One region of the Exiguobacterium sp. NPDC077395 genome, then DNA from elsewhere that is predicted to be linked to it. Evidence: predicted binding sites of a transcription regulator. Region 1 holds the regulator's gene; the other holds the start of a gene.
The links. The regulator Rex, encoded in region 1, represses fermentation and respiration genes when NADH is low (regulators of the CRP and FNR family bind a similar motif). The targets are predictions, from matches to a motif close to TTGTGAAATATTTCACAA.

Region 2: ACQKD4_RS07170 (formate/nitrite transporter family protein) is a predicted target of Rex. The motif match lies at 1,908-1,925, and genes of this name have one in related genera.

Annotation. Positions count from the first base shown of each region.
Region 1 covers NZ_JBNNHU010000004.1:8,997-16,658, reverse strand. The annotation lists gene ACQKD4_RS13345 (FAD-dependent oxidoreductase) at 1-185, opposite strand, end outside; gene tatC (twin-arginine translocase subunit TatC) at 398-1,186, opposite strand; gene tatA (twin-arginine translocase TatA/TatE family subunit) at 1,190-1,408, opposite strand; gene ACQKD4_RS13330 (redox-sensing transcriptional repressor Rex) at 1,408-2,064, opposite strand; gene ACQKD4_RS13325 (ABC-F family ATP-binding cassette domain-containing protein) at 2,215-4,116, shown strand; gene ACQKD4_RS13320 (hypothetical protein) at 4,113-4,520, shown strand; gene ACQKD4_RS13315 (type 1 glutamine amidotransferase domain-containing protein) at 4,676-5,338, shown strand; gene ACQKD4_RS13310 (putative quinol monooxygenase) at 5,425-5,718, shown strand; gene ACQKD4_RS13305 (iron-containing alcohol dehydrogenase) at 5,722-6,885, shown strand; gene ACQKD4_RS13300 (LysR family transcriptional regulator) at 6,912-7,662, opposite strand, start outside.
Region 2 covers NZ_JBNNHU010000001.1:1,395,698-1,403,359, forward strand. The annotation lists gene ACQKD4_RS07165 (anaerobic ribonucleoside triphosphate reductase) at 1-825, opposite strand, end outside; gene ACQKD4_RS07170 (formate/nitrite transporter family protein) at 1,017-1,847, opposite strand; gene ACQKD4_RS07175 (hypothetical protein) at 2,146-2,601, opposite strand; gene ACQKD4_RS07180 (hypothetical protein) at 2,767-3,135, opposite strand; gene ACQKD4_RS07185 (hypothetical protein) at 3,446-4,075, opposite strand; gene ACQKD4_RS07190 (barstar family protein) at 4,245-4,529, opposite strand; partial or broken gene ACQKD4_RS07195 (cupin) at 4,585-4,914, opposite strand; gene ACQKD4_RS07200 (50S ribosomal protein L25/general stress protein Ctc) at 5,192-5,836, opposite strand; gene mutL (DNA mismatch repair endonuclease MutL) at 6,002-7,662, opposite strand, start outside.

The sequences.
Region 1 (7,662 bases):
GAGGAGTAGAATAATTCTTCTGCACGTTGGACGACCCCACCGACATGGAGCGCAATCCCACACGAGAGGAAGCTGACGTTATCGTTCCGCTCGTAAACGGTGATATCAAGATTGTTGTGCTTGGCGAGTAATCCTTTGACAGCTGCTGTTCCTGCGTGTGTACATCCGATGACTGCGATTTTCATATGAGTCGTCTCTCCTTTTATGTTAGACAGTACGTTTCGTTTTTAGATTGTGATAAATATCACATTAACTTCTTGACCTTAGTGTACTATTTCACAATATAGGATTCAACGACTATGCTCACTATTTCACGTAAAAGTGTCTAAAGTTTGAACACCAGTTGAACTACAGTGTAATGCATATAAAAAGCATCGTCCCATTTACGGAACGATGCTTATTTCTCATTCATCTGTTTCATTAAATCCATCTGTTCTTGCACCATCGCTTCTTTCTCCCGGCGCAACACCCCTTTGTAGGTGACGCGTGAAATCGATAAACTAATCTCATATAGGAAGAAGAGTGGCAATGACACCATAAGGTGCGACGTCAAATCCGGTGGTGTGATGAATGCCGCGACTACGAATAGCGCGAAGTACGCATACTTACGAATCTTCGATAAGAAGTATGGTGTCACGACACCAATTCGGGTCAAGAACATCGTCACGACCGGCAATTGGAACAATAGACCGAACGGAATCGTCAGTTGCAACAAGAACGTGAAGTAATTGTTCGCCCCGATGATTTGTTCGAGTCCGAGGTCTTGCCCGAGGTCCGTCGAGATATCGAGGACGAGCGGGAATAACCAGTAGTAGGCGAACGCAAGGCCGATCAAGAACAATCCGAAGATGATCGGGATATAAGCGAGCGTACCTTTTCGTTCATTCGGATGCAGACCGGGTGCGACAAACGCCCACACTTGATACAGTAGGAATGGGCTCGCCGCAATCAGGCCGATGATGAGCGCCAAGTTCAAGTAAATCATGAGCGGGTCCGCGACCCCAAAGGCGTTCAGTTCGAGCCCGCGTTCGACGAGATCTTCTTGCAAGTACGCGAGTACATATTTGACACTCGGCAAAGCCATCAAAAAGAAGGCAAAGACGACAAATGCAGATAGCATCAGTCGTCTCCGCAGCTCTGTCAAGTGATCGGTGATTTCCCGCTCTTGATCAGGTTGATGATTCATGGCTTACTGCTCTTTCTTTTCGATAGCTTTCTTGTCGTTCTCGTCGTGCTCGTTCATCATGCCGTTCGTTGCATTTTTGAACTCACGAAGCGTTTGTCCGGCCGCGCGACCAAACTCCGGTAATTTCTTCGGTCCGAAGATGATGAGCGCGATGATGGCGATGATGAATAGACTCGCCCCACCCGGAATCCCGACGACGAGTGATGATGCTAGTAATTCCATTATTGATGGACCCCCTCAGCGGTTGGATAGTGTTGCATAAAGTAAATGAGTGACTGCAGCTCAATCGACAAATCGATGTGATGGACGCGAACCGTGTCCGGTACGGTAAGTCGTGCCGGTGTGAAGTTCAAGATGCCCTTGATACCGAAACGGACCAAGTCGTCTGCGACGGACTGCGCATAGGCAGAAGGTACCGTCAAAATGGCGACGTCAATCTTGTTTTGCTTCATAATCTGTTCCATCTCATCGACGTGATGAATTGGGACGCCTGACATCGTCGTGCCGACTTTTGTCTCGTCTGCGTCGAACCCGACGACGATATGTGTGTTATTGTTTTTAAGGAAGTTATAGTTGACGAATGCCGTCCCAAGGTGACCGACCCCGACCAAGGCGACATTCGTAATCTCGTCCTGATTCAGTGTCTTTCGGAAAAAGTCTAACAGATACTGCACGTTATAGCCATATCCCTTTTTACCGAGCGCACCGAAGTACGAGAAATCACGGCGAATCGTAGCCGAATCGACCTTGACCGCCTCACTCAGTTCTGCTGAAGAGACACGTTGTTTACCTGACGCGTGCAGGCTTTGAATAAATCGATAGTATAGTGGCAACCGTTTGGCTGTCGCTTGTGGAATCTTTGGTTCGTTTTGACTCAACGGAAAGAGCCTCCTTTTTACGACACGTTACAAACGAATCTGAATTTCATACACCTTGATTGTAAACGAATTCACATGACCACTCAACGAATATACCTAAAATCGCTGAAAAATACAGTATACTAAATAGAGAGAAAGGGGTTTTTTCACTTGATCCTACTGCAAGTCAATAACTTATCCAAATCCTTCGGCGTCGAGCCGATTTTAGAAAACGTCAAACTCGAAATCCAAGAAGGCGAACGCGTCGCCCTCGTCGGCCGAAACGGGGCCGGGAAGTCGACGCTTTTGAAAGTCATCGCTGGTGAATATAACTATGACTCCGGGGACATCATGAAGCCAAAAGACGTCACAATCGGCTATCTCGCCCAAGACTCAGGGTTAGAATCCGACGAGACTATTTGGAACGAGATGCTCACCGTCTTCACGGACTTGATTGAGCAAGAGAAGACGCTCCGTCGCATGGAAGCCGACATGGGCTCAGAACGAATCCTAAATGACGCCGCTGCGTATGAACGCCTCCTCTCCTCTTACGATGAAGAGCAGCATACATTCAAAGAGCGTGGCGGTTATCAATATGAAGCGACCATCCGCTCGGTCCTTCACGGGATGCGCTTTTATCCGGACGACTTCGAGCGTCGGATCGACACGCTCTCTGGTGGACAACGGACGCGTCTCGCCTTGGCGAAGATGCTCCTTCAAAGTCCCGACCTGCTCATCTTGGACGAGCCGACGAACCACTTGGACATCGAGACGCTCGCATGGCTTGAGAAGTACTTAAGCGGCTATAAAGGGGCCGTCCTCATCGTCTCCCACGACCGATACTTCCTCGACCGTGTCGTCTCGGTCGTCTATGAGTTGTCGCGTCACCGGAGCCGCCGCTTCGTCGGGAACTACACGAAGTATCTCGAACAGAAGGCCGCTCTCTACGAACAAGAGAAGAAGCAGTTTGAGTCGCAGCAAGAAGAGATTGCCAAGATGCAGGACTTCATTCAGCGAAACATCGCCCGGGCGACAACGACGAAACGGGCGCAAAGCGTACGGAAGCGTCTGGAGAAAGTCGACCGTCTCGATGCTCCGGACGGTGACGAACGCAGTGCGGTCCTCTCGTTCTCCATCAAACGACAGAGCGGGAACGATGTGTTGAGCGCGAGTGACCTCGCCATCGGGTATGAAGAACCGATTGCCCAAAATCTCCGTTTCCAGCTACAGCGCGGGGAATCCGTCGCTCTCGTCGGTCCGAACGGGGTCGGGAAGTCGACACTTCTCAAAGTGTTGACGAAACAACAAGCCGCCCTTACCGGTGATATCCGCTACGGGACCGGCGTCGAGATCGGCTACTACGATCAGGAGCAGCAGAACTTGTCGGACGCGAACCGTGTCATCGACGAGATTTGGAACGACTGGCCACTCATGCGCGAGCAAGAAGTGCGGAGTCTTCTCGGACAGTTCCTCTTCAGCGGCGATGACGTCATGAAGCGTGTCCATGAATTATCAGGCGGCGAACGCGCACGTCTCACGTTGGCCAAGCTGAAGCTCGAGCAACCGAACCTCCTCATTTTGGATGAGCCGACGAACCACTTGGACCTCGACTCGAAGATGATCTTAGAGAACGCCCTTCTCGACTATCCAGGTACGATTCTCTTCGTCTCGCACGACCGCTACTTCATCGACCGTCTCGCGACGCGTGTGTTAGAAATCACGCCGAACGGCATCGACGAGTATCTCGGTGACTATTCGTACTACGTCGAGAAGAAAGAAGAACTAGAAGAACTCGCGCGACTCGCCCGTGAAGAGACAAAGCAGGTCGTCGTGAAAAAACAGCGTGCCGATAAGGAACAACAACGGGAAGAGCGCCGCATCAAACAGCGCATCGAAGAGATTGAGTTGGCAATCGAGCAACATGAAAATCGCCTCGACGAAATCGAACAGTTGCTTTGTGAGCCGGACGTCTTCAACGACTTCGCCCGTGCCCAGGAGTTGTCGACCGAATCGGACGCAGCGAAAGAATCCATCACCGCACTTTATGCGGAATGGGAGGAACTCCATACATGATGCGTACACGTGCCATGCGAATCGAGCTCATCCAAGCGTTCCTCACGGGACTGGCCTATATCGTGCCAACCGGAACCGAGTTCGTATCTGAACTCATCCGCGGGGAGCCGACGATTGTCCCTTCTATTCTTTTTTACTTTTTACCAGTCGTCATCGGCTTCATCATTCAGACGTGGCCAGGGATTCTACTCAGTCTTTTCAGTGGCCTGCTCATGAGCACGCTCTTCATCCGTATTGTCGTCTGGCCGGTCGATGTGACTGTTCACACGTTCTATTCGCCGGGATCGGTGTGGGCCCACTTCTATGAAGAGACGCTCTTCATGTGGATCCTTGCCCTTCTCGTGTTCATCGTGAGCCGCATCAATACGTGGCACCGAGAGAATTATCGACAACCGAAAGCGTAAACAGTCCGTCCTCTTTTTCGAAGGGGACGGCTTTTTCATTTATGTATAAATTTATTTATAGATAAGGTGATTTTTCTTAATTTGTTTTTCGTTAGAGTGCGCGTTATTCTAGTCACGTACCGAAATGACGGATGATTTCTTAGGAGGAATGACAGATGAGTAAACATGTATTAATGGTCGTGACGAACGCAAAAGAAATGAAGGACGGTCACACGACTGGACTTTGGTTGTCCGAGTTTGGTGAGGCATACGTTGAGTTCAAACAACAAGGATATGACATCACAGTCGCTAGCCCGAACGGTGGTCAATCTCCAATCGACGCACGCAGTTTAGAAGGCGAAGTACCGGCTGACATTCAAGCGACGGCTCCCCTTCTCGAAGATACGATTGATTTGAAGACGATTACCAACTTCGATCAATTCGATGCCATCTTCATGCCAGGTGGTCACGGAACGATGTTCGACCTTCCACAAAGCGAAGCATTGAATGTTGCGATCCGTTCACTATTTGAAGCAGGCAAAACGGTTGCTGCCGTCTGCCACGGTCCCGCTGGTCTTGTCGGTGCGACATTGTCTGACGGCACACCACTCGTGAACGGTAAAACGATTGCGACGTTCACGGATGAAGAAGAACGTGCGACAGGTCTTGATATCTACATGCCGTTCATGCTTGAAACGCGTCTTCGTGAACTCGGTGCGAACATCGTGCTCGCAGACAACTTCACAGAAAACGTTCAAGTCGATGGAAACTTGGTAACAGGCCAAAATCCACAATCGACCGTTGCTGTCGCAAAAGCCGTCATCAACACGTTAAACTAATCGATTCTTTCTCGTTGCCAATCGATGAAAGAGAGCGACCCGCCTGTTCTCAAACAGGCGGGTTTTATAGATGAGGAGGAATGAAGATGATTACCATCTTAGCTCAGATTCAAGCGAAGCCCGGTCTCGGGTCCGCGCTTGAGACACACTTACGCCAAGTCGTCACCCCATCACGCGCGGAGGCAGGTTGTGTCTTCTATACGCTACACCGTGTCGAAGGCAACCCAGACACGTTCGTCTTTTACGAACAGTGGGCTGACAAGGAGGCATTCGATGCGCATATCGCCTCACCCCACTATCAAACGTATCGCAAAGAAGCAGAGGCACTTCTCGCTAGTCGGGACGTTCAATACTTAGAAGAAATCAAGGAGGTTTATTAACCAATGGAACGTTTTCAATATCACAACCCGACCAAACTTTTATTCGGAAAAGGACAACTGGAATCACTCCGTACCGAAATCCCACGATACGGGGACCGTGTCCTTCTTTTATACGGTGGAGGGAGCATCAAAGCGAACGGTCTTTATGAAGAAGTAACCGCTCTATTAGCCGACATGAACGTAACCGTCGTCGAACTTTCTGGTGTCGAACCAAATCCGCGTCTAACGACAGTTCAAACAGGGATTGACTTAGTCCATGAACATCAAATCGACCTCATCCTAGCTGTCGGTGGAGGTAGCGTCATCGACTGTGCGAAAGGAATCGCAGCCGGTGTAAAATATGACGGGAATCCGTGGGACATCGTGACACGACAAGTCCCCGTCACAGATGCATTACCGATTGGGACAGTCTTAACATTGGCGGCAACGGGATCAGAAATGAACGGTGGCGCCGTCATCACCAACTGGGAGGCGCAAGATAAGCGCTCGTTCGGCTCGCCCCTCACTTACCCGAAATTCAGCGTACTCGACCCGACCTATACGTTGAGTGTACCGGCGAACCAAACGGTTTACGGAATCGTTGATATCATGTCGCACGTCTTCGAACAATATTTCCACGCTTCAGAGAACGCTTTACTCCAAGAACGGTTCGGGGAATCGATTTTACGGACCATGATGGAGACGGCACCTCGCCTCGTTGAAAACTTGAATGATTTCGACGCACGGGAAACGATGTTGTTGAACGGAACATTTGCCTTAAACGGGACCTTATCGATGGGCGTGAAGACGGACTGGGCGACTCATATGATTGAACACGCGGTCTCTGCCGTCTACGATATCCCACACGGTGGCGGACTTGCGATTCTCTTCCCGGAATGGCTTCGCTATGTCGGGAAGACATGTCCTGAACGCATCATTCAACTCGGTGAACGCGTCTTCGGCATTGACGTGAACGACAAATCGGATGACGTCCTTGTCGAGGAGACAGTTCAGGCGTTACAAGGCTTCTGGACATCGATTGGTGCACCGTCACGTCTCAGTGATTATGAAATTGACGCCACGCATCTCGAATTGATGGCAGAACGGGCAATGGTCGCTGAACAAATCGGCCAGTACGTCCCGCTCCGTCAACAAGACGTAGCGACAATCCTAAAAAATGCATTATAAAAAGTAGGACCCACGTGGGTCCTACTTCATTTTGCATCCTGCAGCGCTCGGATGACTTGGTTGATGACAGGGTCATGCTTCGATTCGGTCCGATGCGCGAGGTAAATAACGTTCGTCGCAAAACGCTCCGGTGCTACGATTTGAACGCTTCCTCGCTCGAGTGCGTGTCGAATCAAATAGTTCGGTAAGATACTGATGCCGCACTTCGATTCGATTGCCGCAAGGATGGCGTCGACGTTTGGTAAGATCATCTCCGGACGGATGTCTGGACGTTCCCCGAACTGTGTCTGATAGTAACGCCGGATGATGGGAAGCTCCAGTCCGTAACTGATCCACGGCTGACGATCCATCCAGTCTTTTAACTCGTCGGTTGGGATTTCCCAATCGTTCGGTGCCACTAACAAAAACGATTCGTCGGCAATCGGGACGTATTGGATACCAGGCTCCTCCATCCGCTTCGTCGCGATGACAAAGTCGAGCTCCCCGTCTGCTAAGCGTTTGATTAAATTTGCTGTCATCCCGAAATCTGCGATGTACTGTGCAGCATCAAGCGGCAAAGCGGGTATAATCTCATGTGTGACGAACTCGGTCGGTCCACCGAACTTGAGGACAGGACGCGGTTGTTCCCCTGAGACATATTTCATCTCAAGCGATAGTTCCTCGAGACGGTCAATCAAGCCGACCACTTGCGTGTATAGTTCCTTCCCCGCATCCGTCGGAATCATCTGACGTGGTGCCCGTGTGAAGAGGGACGTTTCGAGTTCTGCTTCGAGTGCG
Region 2 (7,662 bases), on a different contig from region 1:
GAAGGAAAAGTTCGGAAATAATCGTTTGCCTGTTACCCGACACGCTTCACGGAAAAGATCGACGTTCGGATCGTCCTCCCGAAAGTTGATTCCTTCCTTCACTTTAAAGATTTGAATGGGAAAAATCGGAGTCTCTCCGTTCCCTAACCCACGTTCCGTGGCACGAAGTAACTCTCGAATGAGGATACGTCCCCACTTTGATGTGTCCGTTCCATAATTGATTGAAACGAAAGGTACTTGCCCGCCCCCTCGTGAGTGCATCGAGTTCGCATTGTGGATGAACGCCTCACACGCCTGATACGTCGCCGAGATCGTCTCTTCTTCCGCGAGTTGTTTCAATTGCGCATCGTCCCAGTCAACGGGTAATGATTGAAGTCGGCTCAGTTGACGCTCATATGTCTTCTCGACATACGGTGCCAAGTCGACGTCAAACATTGGGAAGGCCTGCCCCCCATGCTGCATGTTTTGATTCGCTTGAAGGATGATCGACGCGAGTGCCATGGCAGAGCGAATGTCCTTTGGCGACCGGATCGTTCCATGCCCTGTGTGGAATCCATCTTTTAATAATTGACCGAGTGGAATTTGACAACATGTCGTCGAGCCAGTGATGTAATAGTCGGCGTCGTGCACATATAAATAGTTATCAGTGACGGCTTGTTTTGACCGTTCCGACATCAAATACGTCTGCGACAATTCTTTCGACACTTCTGAAGAGAGTCGTGCTAGTTTTCCGAGCGGGGATTTCCCGTCCACATTCGCATTCTCTTGCACCAAGTCTTGGTCTGGTAAAACGCAGACGTCCTCATACAACTGCAGTAATTTCAAAACCCATCACCTCACTATATATGGATTCAAAACATTCATATTCGTTTTAAGAATCCTATATATAGATTATGGCATGTGTTTTTCTCGATGGTCACGAGTCGATATTGTGACAGTTTACGTGTGGCCATACGATAAAAAAGAGCCTCGTCTTCGATAAGACAAGGCTCTACGCTACATGTGACAAACATCATTTATTTAACAGCTTTTACAACTTTTAATTCGACTTCTTCCTCTAATTCTTGTGCTTCACGAAGACCCTTCGAGTTGAGCCAGGTATAGATGGCTCCCATGAAGAGCGCTCCACCGATAATGTTACCGAATGTTGCAGGAATCAAGTTGTGAATTGCACCTGCCATGCTGATCGTCTCCGGGTGTGGGACGACGAGCGTCAAGGCGAACAAGACGAAGTTGGCGATGACGTGGTCGAATCCTGAAGCGAAGAAGACGGCGACAAGGAAAATCATCGAGAAGATTTGAGCGAACTCATTTTTCATTTGTTTCGGTAAGAAAATAGCGAGACAGACCATCCAGTTACAGAAGATGGCACGGAAGAAAATTTCGACCGTCGTATGATGCATTTTACTTTCAACAACGGAGAACAACCAGTTGTTCATCCCGAGTTCTTGGATGACGCCAGTCGGTGCAAGTAGTAAGGCGAATAGGATTCCCCCGAGTGCGTTCCCGACGAAGCAGAGCAACCAGACGAGCATCGTATCACTGAGCGTCGTATAACCACGAAGCGTCGACGTTGTGAAATACATCGTATTCCCCGTGAACAACTCAGCTCCCCCATAAATGATCATGACAAGCGCGATCCCGAACGAGAAGCCTCCGATGAGTGTCGTGAACGGAGATTCCGCTAAATACATACCGTTGACGACTTTCAAGGTAAAGATTGAGGCAAAGCCGATAAAGATCCCGGCTAACATTGCCCGTAAAAAGTATTCCATTGGACGATAATGAATCATTTGTGAGGAAGCTTGTGCTTTTTTTCGTAATGATTCGAGTGCATGGATTTCCATTGATGCCATGTCACAAACCCTTCTTTCTGAATAATTAAATAGGAAAGTATCAGTTCTAATATGTGAAATCATTAACAATATAAACTGTACAGTCTCTGTTGGCAATCCTGTCTTGCATGAATTGACAGAGTGTTCACATCGTAATCGTTTACATATGGCGGATTTGTGACAAAGAAAAATTCTCCCGATTTTCGGGAGAATGTCTATGAATTAGCATTTTCAATTTTAATATCAATCTCCCTGTTCCAAAATAAATCTTACATCCTACTTTTAATTTCGAATGTGCATAGTCTAATCATTAAAGAAACTTATTCTTTAAATAATGATAAATCATTTCATCTTGTAAGATTATTTCGAAGCACTCGAAATCAAAAGCTCTAATTTCAATTGAAGTTTGATTTAATTGAAACTCTAGCTCAGCTTCTGAATGAGGTTGATTTTCAAAGTCAATTTCTATATTTTTGAATTTACTCCCTATAAATACTCCACTTTCGAACTGAATTATATGTTTAACTCTCCCTATCAGTTCATATGTACTAAAAAAATTAATTATTCCAAAATCATTTGATGGGAAAAGTTCGAATAGTGACACCTTACTACCCCCAAAGATATCAAAAAGATACCATATCAAACTATCAGTCTGTATCTCATTTATAGCTTGAAGAATACTTTCAAGTTGTTCTCCAGTACATGATATATCTTCATTAAAACACTTACCACTAATTTCAATTTTATAATAGCTGGGGTTTGACATTACCTACTCCTCTTGTAAAAAGGTTTTGAAATGGATATGTAAAAATGGTTTATTCATTGACTAAATTTAGGTTTTCCGTTTGAATAATCAATTCAGAGTATAGGTAAAAATCGTCCGTCATATTTTTCTTAATTATGTGTAGCGATTAAATCCTAGAAACTTTAATCAGTGATATTCCGTTCCGATTCTAATTTTTGTGAAATGAATCTCTGCCGTAACAGGAGGCAATAAGAGATGGCATATAAATATTTCCTGCCCCTCTAATTCGTAACTATCAATGCTAATATCCTGCATGAAATATGGACGTTGTCCCCTTGTCAATTCTTTGATTGGCATTGTTCGATCATCTAGAGCAGCAGAAACCTCTACTTTAATACAACCTAAAAATTCAATCTCGTAGTGACGATAACTCTCTTCCTCATCTTCAATCTTTATTAAAACCTCATCTCCAAAATAACGGCAATCGAATCCTAAAACGCGCGCATCCCAATAATATATCTTTTCAATTTCTCTTAATATTTCCTGAGCTTTCATTTTTTCACCTTCTCTATGGAATATGTGCTGCTTAACTACGTGGCTTCACAAGTTTTAAATGGTTTTAATAATTTTGATCGTATATATGGACATCATGATACAAAGCTATATGATTTGGCTAAATTTACTCTTATTCCAACTCTACGGACTGTATTTCTCACATCGATAAACCCGCTATTGTCAGTTTATATAATTCTAACAAAGAGTCATCATGAGTAAACCCCCAAACCTCATCATACATATCATTTTTCATAGTATCTATGTAACATGACTATGCGTTAAAACATGCTCAAACTGAGGCCCTCATATTTCATTGTTCGTTTAAATAATCTATATCAAATTTTCGAGGTAAATTCTTTGTTAATTCTTCAATAGACTCATATCTTTTTTCATTAGAAAACAAAATAAACCCAAGTCCATCTCCATCTATTTTAATAAAAGAAGTTGGTATACTCATATCAATTAAAGGTACAACTTGAGTTCTAGAGAACAGCCACTTACCATACTTTTTTAAAGTGAAATTCAATTTATCTTTAAAGATAATATTATAAAACCTATTTTGAGCAGGCATCCAGTACGTTTCGTTAATCAAAAACCTTAAATCTTTTTCGTTTTCTATTTTTGCATTGCAGTAATAAAAAGAATTCTCATCCTCAGAGCAATAGTTCATAGAATATTTATTTTTCCTTGAATCCATTTTTTCAACCATCTCATTATCCTGACTTATATTTTTAGATAATATAAATGTTATGACCATTGGATATACATTTTGGTAAACCAAAAAATCAATTAAAGCTTTTTGGTTATCGTTAATAGTTAAATCATCATAACTAGTGATCTCATATACCTTTTTAATTTCACCCATAATGAAATAATTATCTAAATTATCTTCAAGATGCTCTAATAGACGCTTCCTTTCAATAATTGTAAGCTCTTGCATAGTGATCACCTTTGATTTTTCAGTTTAAAGACCTTGTAATTTAAATCAGCTGTTTTTTTCTATTAATTCTTATGATGGTCGGGGACTATAAAAATTATATTGAAAATTAGTGATTGTGAAATGGATACTCTCTTAGAGACTAGCTTTATATATTAGTAAGCCAATTAGATTACAAGAAAACAATATGACAATGTGAAACAGAATATTCTTCGTTATACTCTTCTAAGCACATTTTTAAGTACTTAGCATCCTCACTTAATTTCGTTTCAAGCAAAGAATATCCTATGAAAGTGATTTGATCAGGAAAAGTTATACAATCCACATCAGTAATGACATCATAAAAGGCATCCCAATTTTCGCCGTAATGATCAGGAAGATGAAGACTTTCTTTTAATATTTGATGTAGTTCCGAAGAAGAAGTAATGTCACTTAAATCGATATATAAATGCGACATATTTAGTCTCAATCCCCCACTCTTACTTTACTAATCAGTAATCGTCTAAGCTTCATTAGAATTTAATTAATTTTATTTCAGTCATATAAATTGATGGATCTAATTCTTCACTTTCAATTACGATAGCTGTTAATCCTCTATCTGTTTTCGTTTCATGCCACTCGTTCTTCGTCTAGAAAACATCATCTCCAGCTTGCACTTTAAAATATTCATCTTTTTCACCTCTAACGTAACCCTCACTCACCATAATGAGAAGAAGTTGGGGTGCAACTGCTTGATGATAACCGATGACACCACCCGGATCTAAATGCATACAACCAATATTAGAACCTTTTTCAGTTTGTATGATTCGTAACATCACAAAGTTCGAATTAAATATTGTGATCTTCTTACCAGTTTCATTATCAAATTAATAAAATATCATCGTACATCCCCTTACGAAATAAACTTTTATATAGTTTACCTCATTCATACCTAGAATCACATTGAATATATGCTAATTTGTAATATTTTGGTTTGATTAAGTATGATTCATCCTTTTTATTTAAAAGTATAAAGTTCAGATTTAATTCGACAAATAAAACAAAGGAGCATCGCCCCTTCTTTGGGACAATGCTCCTCTCCTTTGCATCGTGTGATTATTTCAGACACGAAAGAAACTCTTATTCTTTATCCTCAGCCGATTCTTCTGTTTCTTCAGAAGAGGTTTCTGATGCTTCCCCTTCAGATGAAGCTTCTTCCGATTCTTCTTCAACTTCTGCAACCGGCTCATTCACAGAGGCGATGTGCATATCTGGTTCAGAGACAATCGTGTACGATTTGTCTTCTGGAAGATCCGCTACCGTCACCGAGTCACCGATTTCGAGGTCTGACACGTCGAGTTCGATGCGTTCAGGGATGTTGGCAGGTGTCGCAGAAACCGTCACTTTATAGAGCGACTGAGCGAGATATCCACCTTCTTTGACACCTTTCGCGTCGCCGACGAGGACGATATCCGCTTCGACTTCTGTCTCTTCATCCATCTTCACAGCCATGAATTCAACGTGTTGATAGAAGTTTGTGAACGGATTTGTTTCCGATCCGTGCACGAGCGTATTGATTTTGTTTCCATCAAAATGGAGTTCAATCAAGGCGTTGTCACCATGGTCTCGAAGAATTTTACGAAGGTCCATCTCGTCAAACACGATTGGCGTGCTGTCTACTTTATAACCATAGACAACTCCTAACGCTTTTCCTTCGTTACGCAACTTCGTGCGTAGTGATCGTGGGCGTAATTCTCGCTTTGAAACTTGAAGTTTGTTCGTCATTTTCTTTTCCTCCTACATGGATATACATTTCATGTCGACATCTTGAGGGTGAGGCAGTGAAAAAGCCACCTCTCAACCTCGATGCGTTGAGTGACATGTGTATAGTTTTCCCATGAGGACTCGTAAATAAACGTGACATCGTATTAAAACAAGGTAACAAGACGATTACATGACGCGTTTGAACAACTTCTCGAGTTCGTACGTGCTCCACTTCACGAGAATGGGACGACCGTGCGGACAAGTGAAAGGAGAAGTCGTTCGACTAAGATCTTCAATCAATTGTCGCATCATGTCCATATTGAGTGGATAATTCGCTTTAATCGAGCGTTTACACGCCATGAGGATGGATGCTTCCTCACGATATTTCGCGATGTCAATCGAGCGTTGTTGAATGGCCATCTCCACTAGATCACGAATTGTACCCTCTAAGTCATGTTGCGGATACCATGTCGGAATCTCGCGCACGAGGAACGTGTTGCCGCCAAACGGTTCTAATGTGATACCAGCTTCCGATAGTAGCGGGAGCACTTCTTCGATGGCGAGCGTCTCTTCCTGTGTGAACTCCAACGTCAACGGAATCAACAGGAGTTGATACTCTTTTTCTGGACGTCCTAACTGCTCATAAAACAATTCATACTTGATGCGTTCCTGGGCAGCATGTTGGTCCATCACGTACATCCCGTCTTCCGCTCCACAGATGATATAACTCGAATGCAGTTGTCCGATGACGTCTAATGCTGGAAGACGTTCGGACTGAAGAACGGGTTCCTCGGCCTGTTCTGCCTGGAGCATCTCTGGCTCTGGTTCATGAACGAGCGGCGCCGGGTTCCACTGGGAAGGAGACGTGAGCGACTCTTTTCGCTCGCGAGGAATCGGATAATTCCACTCGACCGTGTCTACTTGTTTAGGTTGCGGTTCCATCGAGAAATCGAGTTTCGACTGTTCGGATGGTGTTTCTCGTTTTGGTTTTGGCTCTTGTTTAACAGACGGAATAAGACGTTGCTCACGGAGCGTCAATTGAACAGTCTCTCGAATGAGCTGGCACAATTCTTTTTCTTTCGACAAGCGCACTTCACGTTTCGTCGGATGGACGTTCACGTCAATCAACATCGGGTCCATCTTCACTTCGAGCACGGCAATCGGATAGCGACCAATCGGTAAGAGCGTATGGTAGCCTTCGAGCACGCTTTGTGTCAGTGCAAAGTTCTTGATGCTTCTGCCGTTTAAGATGAGGGTCACGTATTGTTTATTCGAACGAGTCACTTCCGGGCGCACGAGATGCGCGCTCAGTGTATAGTCGTTCGTTTTACTCGAGGCCGTGACGATTTGCGCGGCGACTTGGCGACCATAGATGGCGAGCATGACTTGTTTCAAGTCTCCGTTGCCGTTCGTTCGCAACAATTCTTTCTCTTCATGAAAGACGGTGAAGCGAATCTCTGGATGGGACAATGCCAAACGGTTCAACGTGTCGGTAATGCTCGCGAGTTCTGTCGCCGATGTCTTCAAATATTTCAGCCGTGCCGGTGTGTTGAAGAAGAGCTGACTGACCGCAATTTCGGTCCCGACGTTCGTCGCCGCCGGATTCGTCTCCTTGACGACACCGCCTTCAAGCGTCATCTCAAAACCGTCTTCATCTGCTCGTTTAGACTTCAACGAGACGTGACTGACCGACGCAATCGAGGCGAGTGCTTCCCCACGGAAACCGAGCGTCCGAATGCGAAACAAGTCGTGCTCGTCCCGAATCTTACTCGTCGCATGTCTCAAGAAGGCTCGCGCGGCGTCTTCTTCATGGAACCCATGCCCGTTGTCACGCACTTTGATGAGAC